4 regions of the Nonomuraea sp. N2-4H genome follow, and region 1 is predicted to be linked to each of the others. Evidence: riboswitches for the same ligand, from Rfam matches in the RefSeq annotation. Region 1 holds a riboswitch; each other region holds the start of a gene.
What was found. A riboswitch is a leader RNA that binds a small molecule or an ion and turns the genes downstream of it on or off. The one in region 1 is predicted to bind cyclic di-AMP.

Region 2: it holds a riboswitch for cyclic di-AMP, as region 1 does, so the genes downstream of both, WBK31_RS22765 (C40 family peptidase) here and WBK31_RS37280 (C40 family peptidase) in region 1, are expected to answer to the same signal.
Region 3: it holds a riboswitch for cyclic di-AMP, as region 1 does, so the genes downstream of both, WBK31_RS09900 (glycoside hydrolase family 25 protein) here and WBK31_RS37280 (C40 family peptidase) in region 1, are expected to answer to the same signal.
Region 4: it holds a riboswitch for cyclic di-AMP, as region 1 does, so the genes downstream of both, WBK31_RS20565 (CHAP domain-containing protein) here and WBK31_RS37280 (C40 family peptidase) in region 1, are expected to answer to the same signal.

Annotation. Positions count from the first base shown of each region.
Region 1 covers NZ_CP147987.1:8,045,388-8,047,576, reverse strand. The annotation lists gene WBK31_RS37285 (amino-acid N-acetyltransferase) at 1-332, opposite strand, end outside; cyclic di-AMP (ydaO/yuaA leader) riboswitch at 610-757, shown strand; gene WBK31_RS37280 (C40 family peptidase) at 880-1,809, shown strand; gene WBK31_RS37275 (LuxR C-terminal-related transcriptional regulator) at 1,867-2,079, opposite strand.
Region 2 covers NZ_CP147987.1:4,946,532-4,948,720, forward strand. The annotation lists gene WBK31_RS22760 (hypothetical protein) at 1-485, opposite strand, end outside; gene WBK31_RS22765 (C40 family peptidase) at 559-1,002, opposite strand; cyclic di-AMP (ydaO/yuaA leader) riboswitch at 1,160-1,323, opposite strand.
Region 3 covers NZ_CP147987.1:2,182,809-2,184,997, reverse strand. The annotation lists gene WBK31_RS09910 (FAD-dependent oxidoreductase) at 1-292, shown strand, start outside; partial or broken gene WBK31_RS09905 (malate:quinone oxidoreductase) at 305-808, shown strand; cyclic di-AMP (ydaO/yuaA leader) riboswitch at 997-1,142, shown strand; gene WBK31_RS09900 (glycoside hydrolase family 25 protein) at 1,154-1,897, shown strand; gene WBK31_RS09895 (SDR family oxidoreductase) at 2,082-2,189, opposite strand, start outside.
Region 4 covers NZ_CP147987.1:4,453,456-4,455,644, forward strand. The annotation lists gene WBK31_RS20560 (Gfo/Idh/MocA family protein) at 1-735, shown strand, start outside; cyclic di-AMP (ydaO/yuaA leader) riboswitch at 853-989, shown strand; gene WBK31_RS20565 (CHAP domain-containing protein) at 1,002-1,700, shown strand; gene WBK31_RS20570 (hypothetical protein) at 1,854-2,189, opposite strand, start outside.

The sequences.
Region 1 (2,189 bases):
CCCAGATCCTTCGCCTGCTGTATGAGCGCCGAGACGATCCGACGGCCGACGCCCATGCCCCGGCACTCCGGATCCACGGCCACCGTCCGGACCTCGGCGAGGTCCTCCCAGAGCACGTGGAGCGCGCCGCAGCCGACGACCTGCCCGCCCCGTTCGGCCACCCAGAACTCCTGTACGTCCTCGTACAGGGTGACGGTGGCCTTCTTCAGGAGCCGCGGGCCCGCTCCCGCGTAGGTGTCCACAAGCCTCCTGATGGCCCGCACATCGGGTGTGCGGGCACGCCGGACCACCACCGCGGTCTCGGCTGCTGTCAGTTCGGCCACCTGCTCCATGGCCCTCCAGGGTACAGATGTCATTACGGCTCGGCCGTAACTCCCACGTCTCGCCCCATGCTGTAACAACTCGTGCTCATCCGAGCACGCGCTCCGAGCAGGCGTGCAGCCCATCCGAAGTTGCGCCAAATCCGGCATAAAACCGGTTCTGTACGGCCAGGCACGAGATCACCTTGTGACCCTTCGGTTGTGAAACCTCAACAGAGTCGGCAGTTCTGGTTGAGCACGAACCCGGAGTGCATTAGTGTCCAGCGACGATGTTCCCCGCGTGTCGCGCGCGGGCGACACGCCTAATCCTCCGCAGGGAGGAGCCGGGGAACCGCCGGTGGCGCCCCCAACGCCACCCGGGGTGAATCCGCACCACCGGTAGGGCTGCTCCGGCCCGAACCCGTCAGCTAACCCGGCAGGCGCCGATGGAAGGAGCTGGTTGGTGAAGCGTACGCGCGAGCGTGAGAGGACGACGGCGGGCAAGCACGCCCGCCCTCCGAAACGCGCCGCACGGCGGTCCCGCCTGCTCGGTGTAATAAGTGTCACACTCGCGGCGTTCATGGCCGCGACCCCCGTCGGCTCGGCATCCGCCGACCCCAAGCCCTCGCTTCAAGACCTGGCCAAGCAGGTCGAGAAGATGCACACCGAGATCGAGCAGCTGACCGAGCAGTACAACGGCCAGCGGGAGAAGCTCAAGAGCGCCAAGAGGGCCGCTGAGGCCGCGAAGAAGACCCTGGCCGCCAGTGAGGCCGATCTCGCCGCCAAGCGCGCCAAAGCGGCCGCCTTGGCCGAGAACGCCTACATCACCGGCGGGCTCAGCCGCATCCTGGCCTTCGCCACCTCCGACGACCCCGACACGTTCCTCGACCGCGCCGCCACCACGTACGTGCTGGAGCAGCAGCAGGGCGAGGCCGTCAACCAGGTCACCAGGGCCCGGCAGGCCGCGGAGCGCGCCAGGGCGAGCGCCAAGACCCGCATCGACGAGGTCCAGAAGCTGATCTCCGACCTCGGCGCCAAGCGCGACAAGATCACCAAGCTGGTCGCCAAGGTCGAGAGCAACCTCTTCCGCCGGGCGCTCGGCGAGGCGGGCCTGCCCGGCACCCGTGCCCAGCGCGTCGACCTGCCCATCCCGGGCAGCGGCAAGGCCGCCCAGGCCGCGAGGTGGGCGCTGACGCAGCAGCTCAAGCCGTACGTCTGGGGCGCCGACGGCCCCAACTCCTATGACTGCAGCGGCCTGGTCATGGCGGCCTACCAGCAGGTCGGCATCTCGCTGCCGCACTACACCGGCAGCCAGTGGACGGCCGGACGGCACATCGACCGCTCTGAGCTGCGGGCCGGCGACCTCGTGTTCTTCTACAGCGACCTGCACCACGTGGGCATCTACCTCGGCGGCGGCATGATGATCCACGCCCCGCGCACCGGCGACGTCGTCCGTATCGCCTCCATCGCGAACAGGCCCTACGCCGGCGCGGTCCGCATCGCCGACTGATCCGCCGCCAATGAGCGCCCGTCGCCCGGCCCTGACCGCCGGGCTTGATCGGCGCGGCTAGATCAGCTGGCGGCGGGCCGCCCAGGCCACGGCCTCGATCGCCGTGGCGACGCCGATGCGGTCGCAGATGACCCGCAGCCGCCGTCGTACGGTGCGGCCGCTGATGTCCAGCCGCCTGCCGACCCTGTCGACCGTGACCCCTTTGGCCAGCTCCGCCAGCAACGCGAGATCGGCGTGGCTGAGTTGAACATCCTCAGTGAGCACTTCCATCGGGAGCCCTCCCCCAACAGCGCAGAACGTGGGCCTCTCGACCGGACCCAGGTTGCTCCTCGCAGACCGTAAACGCATCTCGGAAAGGTCGTCAAGCAATGACGTCTTCC
Region 2 (2,189 bases), 3.1 Mb from region 1:
GCGAAGCCCTCGTACAGCCAGACGGGCAGGCCGCCGGTGCCGGCGACGACATGGGTGAGCTCGTGGGCGAGGACGACGTCCCTGCCCGTGGGGTTGAGCCTGGCGAACGACTCGGGCACGACGATCACCCGTTCGCCGTCGGCGACCGCTGCGAGCCCGTCCACGCCGCCCACCCGGGCCAGCGCGGCGGCCTCGCGGGCATCGGCCGGTACGACGATCAGGGGGCGTACGGGGCGGGCGAGCACCGCCGAGACCCTTCGGCTCGCCGTGTCGGCCCTGCGCGCCAGCTCGCCGAGCCCCGTGGCGTCGTGGCCCACGACCGTGGACCATGTGCCGCGGCGCACGATGTGCGGGCCCGGCCACAGGTCGCGTACCGGCTGGGGCAGGATCGGCGCGCCGGGCAGCGGGGCGGCGGCCGACGCGAGCGAGGCGGCGGCGAGCACCAGCCCGGCCGCCAGGGCACGTCGGCTCACCTGCTCAGGCACAGCCCCGATGGTAGGTGGTCCCCTGACACGCGAGAGCCCCGTCCGGATCGGGGAGGATCCGCACGGGGCTTCTTCACGCGCCGGGACGGACGGCGCCGACGAAGGACGCCTTACGCCATCCGCTCAGCTTGTCGATGCGTACCCGTTCACCCGTCCGAGGTGAATGGATCATTCTGCCTTTGCCGACGTACATGCCCACATGGCCGAGCCCGTTGAAGAACATCAGGTCACCAGGCTGCAGGTTGCGCCAGGAGACCTTCTTCCTGACGCGGGCGAACTGGCTGCTCGCCACGCGCGGGAGCTTGACGCCGGCCTTCCTCCAGGCGTACTGGACGAGACCGGAGCAGTCGAACGAACCAGGTCCGGTGGCTCCGTAACGGTACGGGTCACCGATCTGCTTCTTGGCCACGGCGACGGCCTTGCTGGCCCTCGCCCTCTGCAGGGCGGCTCTGGCGGCCCTCTTGCGGGCCTTGGCCGAGATGGCGGTGCGGGCGGTGGTGGCCGCCTTCACCGTCATTCCGGCCGCCGCACTGGCTTCGCGGGTCGTCGCCGCCTGAGCCTCGGGGGCATGGAGGACCATACCTCCGGCTGTCACAGTCAACGTGAGTGCGACACCACTCAGGGCAAGGCGGGACAGGCGGGGGTTCTGCAGGGATTCAGACAGGATTTCTCCTTGGGTCTTCCACGAACGCCTACCGGGTTAGCTGACGGATTCGGGCGTGGAAGTCGCCCTACGGCGCGATGGCGCGCCGATTCACCCCTGATCCTTTGGGGACGTGGGATCGCTGGGTCCCCGGCTCCGTGCCTCCTGTCTGCACGGATTCGGCAGGTCGCGCCCCGATCGATGAGTGCGATGGGGATGTCGGGGCCGACCGGCGGATATGTAGCTGTCTCACATCGGGAGGGACCGATGATCGGTTCGCGACGACATGGCTTGTCCGCCGCGACGCCAGAAGTTACGCCGAACGGTCACGAATCGGCAAAGCCCGAGTAACGCTGTAAAGATCAGATAGGGGTATTTGTCAGACTCAGAACCGCTGCTGGGACCCCAGGCGCCGTGACCAAAATGTGACCTCACTCACAATTCTTTTCCCGCTGCTGTGTAAGGTCCCATCCGCCACAACTGTCACCTTGGTCACAAACGTGAACATCGTTCCCGCGCGATCTCCGGCCTGGGCGAACGGTTGTTGTGACAGACGTAACTTCCGAATTTCCCCGATTTCCGACAGGCCCTAGCAGCAAGATCACGCCCGTGGCCACTGATCAAGTCCGTCGCCACCACGCTCCCTACGAAGTGGCGTAGTAGAAGGAGAGCGACGCGATTCACACATCGAAGAACGGCGACTAAAAGGAATAGCGGCTCCACATGGTGACCGATCGAAAACGGCCGGATGGCAGGCTTTCGGGCCGGTTCCCCGCCCCGCCGGACCGGCCTCGTCACCAAGCCCGAGATCCCCCTGCCACTCGGCTGGATCGCACCCCACCGGATCGGCCGAAGCCGGTTCACCACCCCACCGGACCGGCCGAAGCCGGTTCACCACCCCACCGGACCGGCCGAACCCCGCAGACCGGCCGAAGCCGGTTCCCCGCCCCGCGGAGCGGCCGAATGGGCGGGCGATGGCCTTGGAGGAGCGCTGACAAAAGCGGCCGGCCCGCTCATAGAGGCTGCGCGCTACGTCGCAGACCTTCGTACGAGCGGGCCGG
Region 3 (2,189 bases), 3.0 Mb from region 1:
GGCGCTGCGCGGGCACCCGCTCTTCGAGGGCCTGGAGCTCGTACGCGACCGCGACGCCATGGCGGAGCTGCTGCCGCTGATGTTCGCCGGCCGCCCCGCGGGCGAGGAGGTGGCGCTGTGCCGCTCGCGCGGCGGCACCGACGTCGACTACGGCGTGCTGACCAGGCGGCTGTTCGCGGCACTCGAACGCGACGGTGTCGAGGTGCGGACCGGGCACGAGGTGCGCTCGCTCTCCCGTGACCGCAGGTCGTGGCGGCTGCGGGTGCGCGACCTGGCGGGCGAACGCGACTAGTTCTCGCCCCGCTTCCTCAAGCGCGGCCGCCTCACCGACCTGCCGGGCTCCATCACCCCCGGCAACCTGCCCACGCTGCTCGGCGCCGCCCACGCCGAGCGCGACATGCTGCGCTACCTCGTGGGGCAGCTCGCACAGACCGGCCGCGACCGGCTGCGGGCGCTGCGCGGGTTCGTCCCGCAGGCGCGGGCGGGCGACTGGGAGCCGATCACCGCGGGCCAGCGGGTGCAGGTGGTCAAGCCGGTGCACGGGCGCGGGTCGATCGCCGGGTTCGGCACCGAGGTGGTGACGTCGGCGTACGGCGGGCTGGCCGCCCTGCTCGGCGCATCCCCGGGCGCGTCCGCGTCCGTGGCGATCATGCTGGACGTGCTCGAACGCGCCTTCCCCGCCCGGCTGCCGGGCTGGCGGCCCGCTTTGCGCGAGCTTGTTCCGACGTACGGGATCGTGCTGTCCGACCAGCCCGGGCCGGCGCGGGAGACGGCCGGCAGGACGGCCAGGACGCTGGACCTGGACTGAGCAGAGCGAAAAACTTTACCTGTTCAGAAACCCCGGCGACATGGGGCTTACGGGCGGGTAACTCGCGCAATGCGAAGGTAATCCCTTTAGGATGCTTGCGGATACTTTTGCTAACTATGTACTTTTGCGGGTCGAGGGACGCCCACGCGTTACCTCGCATCTTTGACCGGACCGTACGCCTTCCCGATGGCGTGCGGCCGCCGAATCCGCGTTCTCGCGGAACCGGGGACCCACCTTTCCGGGGTGAATCGGACGCCCGCCCCTGGCGGCGTCCGTAGGGCACTTCCAGTCCCGAACCCGTCAGCTAACCCGGTAGGCGGCATGGAAGCAAGGAGTCAACCCCGCATGCCCAAGCTTGCCGACAACCGCAAGCGCCTCGGACTGGCGCTCGGCGGAGCCGTGCTCGCCGCCGTCACCGCCGTCACCGGCACCGCCCACGCCTCCACCGCCGACCACGGTGCCCCGCACGAGGCCACGCAGCACACCTCCCAGCACCAGGCTCGCTCCCTGACCTACGGTCTCGACATCTCCCACTACGAGCCGCAGTACGACTGGAGCTCCAGCTCCGCGCAGTTCGGCATCATCAAGGCCACGGAGGGCACCGACTTCGTCGACTCCTCCTTCGCCAGGCACTGGCGTGAGCTCGGCAGCAAGGGCATCGTGCGCGGCGCGTACCACTACGGCCACCCCGCCAACGACCCCATCGCAGACGCCAACCACTTCCTGGCCACGGTGAACTCCCAGCCCGCCAAGCCTGGCGACCTTCTGGTCCTGGACCTGGAGACCACTGACGGCAAGTCCGTCGAAGAGGTCAACGCCTGGGCCAAGGCGTGGCTGTCGTACGTGGAGAAGCAGACCGGCGTCAAGCCGATCTTCTACAGCGGCTGGAACTTCGCCAACACCTATGGCCACGGCCTGTCGCAGTACCCGCTGTGGGTCGCCCACTACAGCCGGGCCAAGGGCGCGGTCACCCCGCCGGCCGACTGGAAGACCTGGACGATCCACCAGTACACCGAAACGCCGATCGACCAGAACGTCTCTTCGCTGACGCCCGACCAGCTCCGCGCCCTCGGCCGCAAGTCCGCCTGACACGGACCCCCTCCCCCGCCGGTCCGCTGAACGCCCGGCGCGGAAACCCTCCCAGGGCTCGACCTGCGCGCCGGGCCCGCCCATGAAGCCGCGCGACGGTCCTGTTGCACGACAGGACCGTCGCGCGGCTTCTGCACGCAGACGGGCGGCCTCCTCGTGGCCTGTGTGAACGATCCGGGGGCCGTCAGGTGGCGGCAGCGGCGGCGACCCAATCCCCGTACCGGATCCCGCCGAGCCGTGCCTCACCCAGCGGAACGAGCGAGTGCTCGGCAAGCTCACTGCCGAAGTAGCG
Region 4 (2,189 bases), 3.6 Mb from region 1:
CCGCACGCCCAGCACCTGCGGGTGGCCGAGGCCGCCATCGCGGCGGGCAAGGCGGTGCTGTGCGAGAAACCGCTGGCCGCGACCGTGGACGACGCCGAGAAGATGGTGCGCCTGGCCCGCGAGGCGGGGGTCTTCCTGATGGAAGCGATGTGGATGCGCTTCAACCCGCTCATCCAGCTGATCAAGGACGACCCGCGCTTCGGCGAGATCCGGTCGGTGCAGGCCAGCTTCGGCTTCGCCCACCCGTACGACCCCGCACACCGGCTGTGGGCGCCGGAGCTGGGCGGCGGAGCCCTGCTCGATCTGGGGATCTACCCGTTCGGGCTGGCCCAGCTCCTGCTCGGCATGCCCACCGGCCTGCACGTCACCGGTAAGCTCGCCCCGAACGGCGTTGACGCGGAGGCGGCCGGCGTCTTGCTCTACCCCGGCGGCAAGCACGCTCTCGTGGCGACCTCATTGCTCGGGAATTACCCGAACCAGGCCAGCGTTGTGGGTACTCAGATGCGCGCGGACATCCAGGCGCCGTTCTGGGCACCGCAGCGGATCGTGCTCTCCGGGCCGTCGATGGAGCCGGAGGAGCACGTGCTCAATCCGGCGGACAACGGTTACGCCGGAGAGCTCCGCGAAGTCCGCGCCGCCACGGCCGAAGGCAGGACCGAATCCTCGATCATGCCTCTTGACGAATCCCTTGCCATGATGGGGCTTCTGGCCGAGGCTCGCAGTCAGCTCGGCTGACTTTACTTTTATGGATTTGTAATCCTCTTGCCTCGTGTATTACCTTATGGGGCATCTTAAGGCATACGTCCGGTTTGTCCGGCTATGTCAGACCATCGCACGAAAGATCACAGGTTTGTCCTGTGACCGCTGAATCCGCCACGTGCGGAACCGGGGACCCACGTCCTTTGGGGTGAATCGGCACTTCGGTGCCGTAGGGCAGCTTCCACGCCCGAACCCGTCAGCTAACCCGGTAAGCGGCATGGAAGCAAGGAGTAATCCCCTCGATGGCCAAGCACCGTCTTACCGCTGTCTCGAAGAACACCATTGCCCGCGCCGTGCTCGGCGCCGGCGTCCTGGCCTCGGCCCTCGGCGTCCCCACCGCGGCCCACGCCGACACCTCGATCGCCGTCGCCGCGGCCACCGCCGCGAAGCACCCGGACACCGCCCGCTCCGCCCACAAGGCGGGCGAGCGGGACGAGACGAAGATCAACGTCACCGCCGACCAGGTGCTCGCGGTCGCCAGGTCGCAGATCGGCACCTCCGAGAACGCCAAGGGCGGCGGCACCCCGTACCAGCAGTGGTACGCCAACTCCCAGCGCGCGGCCGAGACCGTCGCCCGCGACGGCGGCAGCCGTACCGCTTACCTGAACGCCGCCTGGTGCTCGATGTTCGTCTCCTGGGTCGGCGAGAAGACCGGCGCCCGCCCGCAGGTCGGCTGGGACGCCTGGACCGTCGCCCACGCCAAGTGGTTCGCCGCCAACAAGCGCTTCGGCCACGAGGCCAAGCCCGGCGCCGTGGTGTTCTTCTCCTGGAAGGGCGGCAAGGCGCTGAAGGACATCCAGCACGTCGGCTTCGTCGTCAAGGACAACCGCGACGGCACCATCACCACCATCGAGGGCAACACCGGCAACGGCAAGGTCGAGGAGCGGGTCCGGCCCAAGTCGCAGGTCGTCGGCTACGGCTACCCCGAGTACGCCTCCTGACGCACTCCCACCGGCGGGTGCTCCCACCTTCTTCGTGACGGCAGAACGCGTGCCCCATCACCGGGGTGCGCGTTTCGTCATGCAGGGCTCTCGAACGCCCGGCGCTGGACGGCGTCAAGCTCGGCGTAGAGCCCCGGGACCGCGACGAGGTCGTCATGCGTGCCGCACTGCACGATCCGGCCGCCGTCGAGTACGACGATGAGGTCCGCCATCCGCACCGTCGGGAAGCGGTGGGTGATCAGCAGCGTGACGGCTCCTGGATGGCACTTCGCCGCCTCGGCGTACCGGGCGAAGACCGCGCTCCCGGACGGGGCGTCCAGCGCGGCGGTCGGCGACCGCGGACGTGGCCGTCTCCGACAGGCTCAGCTCCAGGCGGGCGGTCTCGGCGGTCTGCTCAGTGGCGGCGTCGATGCGTGCGGCGGCGTAGCCGCGTACCAGCAGCGAGGGCAGCACGGCCGCTCCGAGCAGCAGCGGAAGCAGCGGATGCAC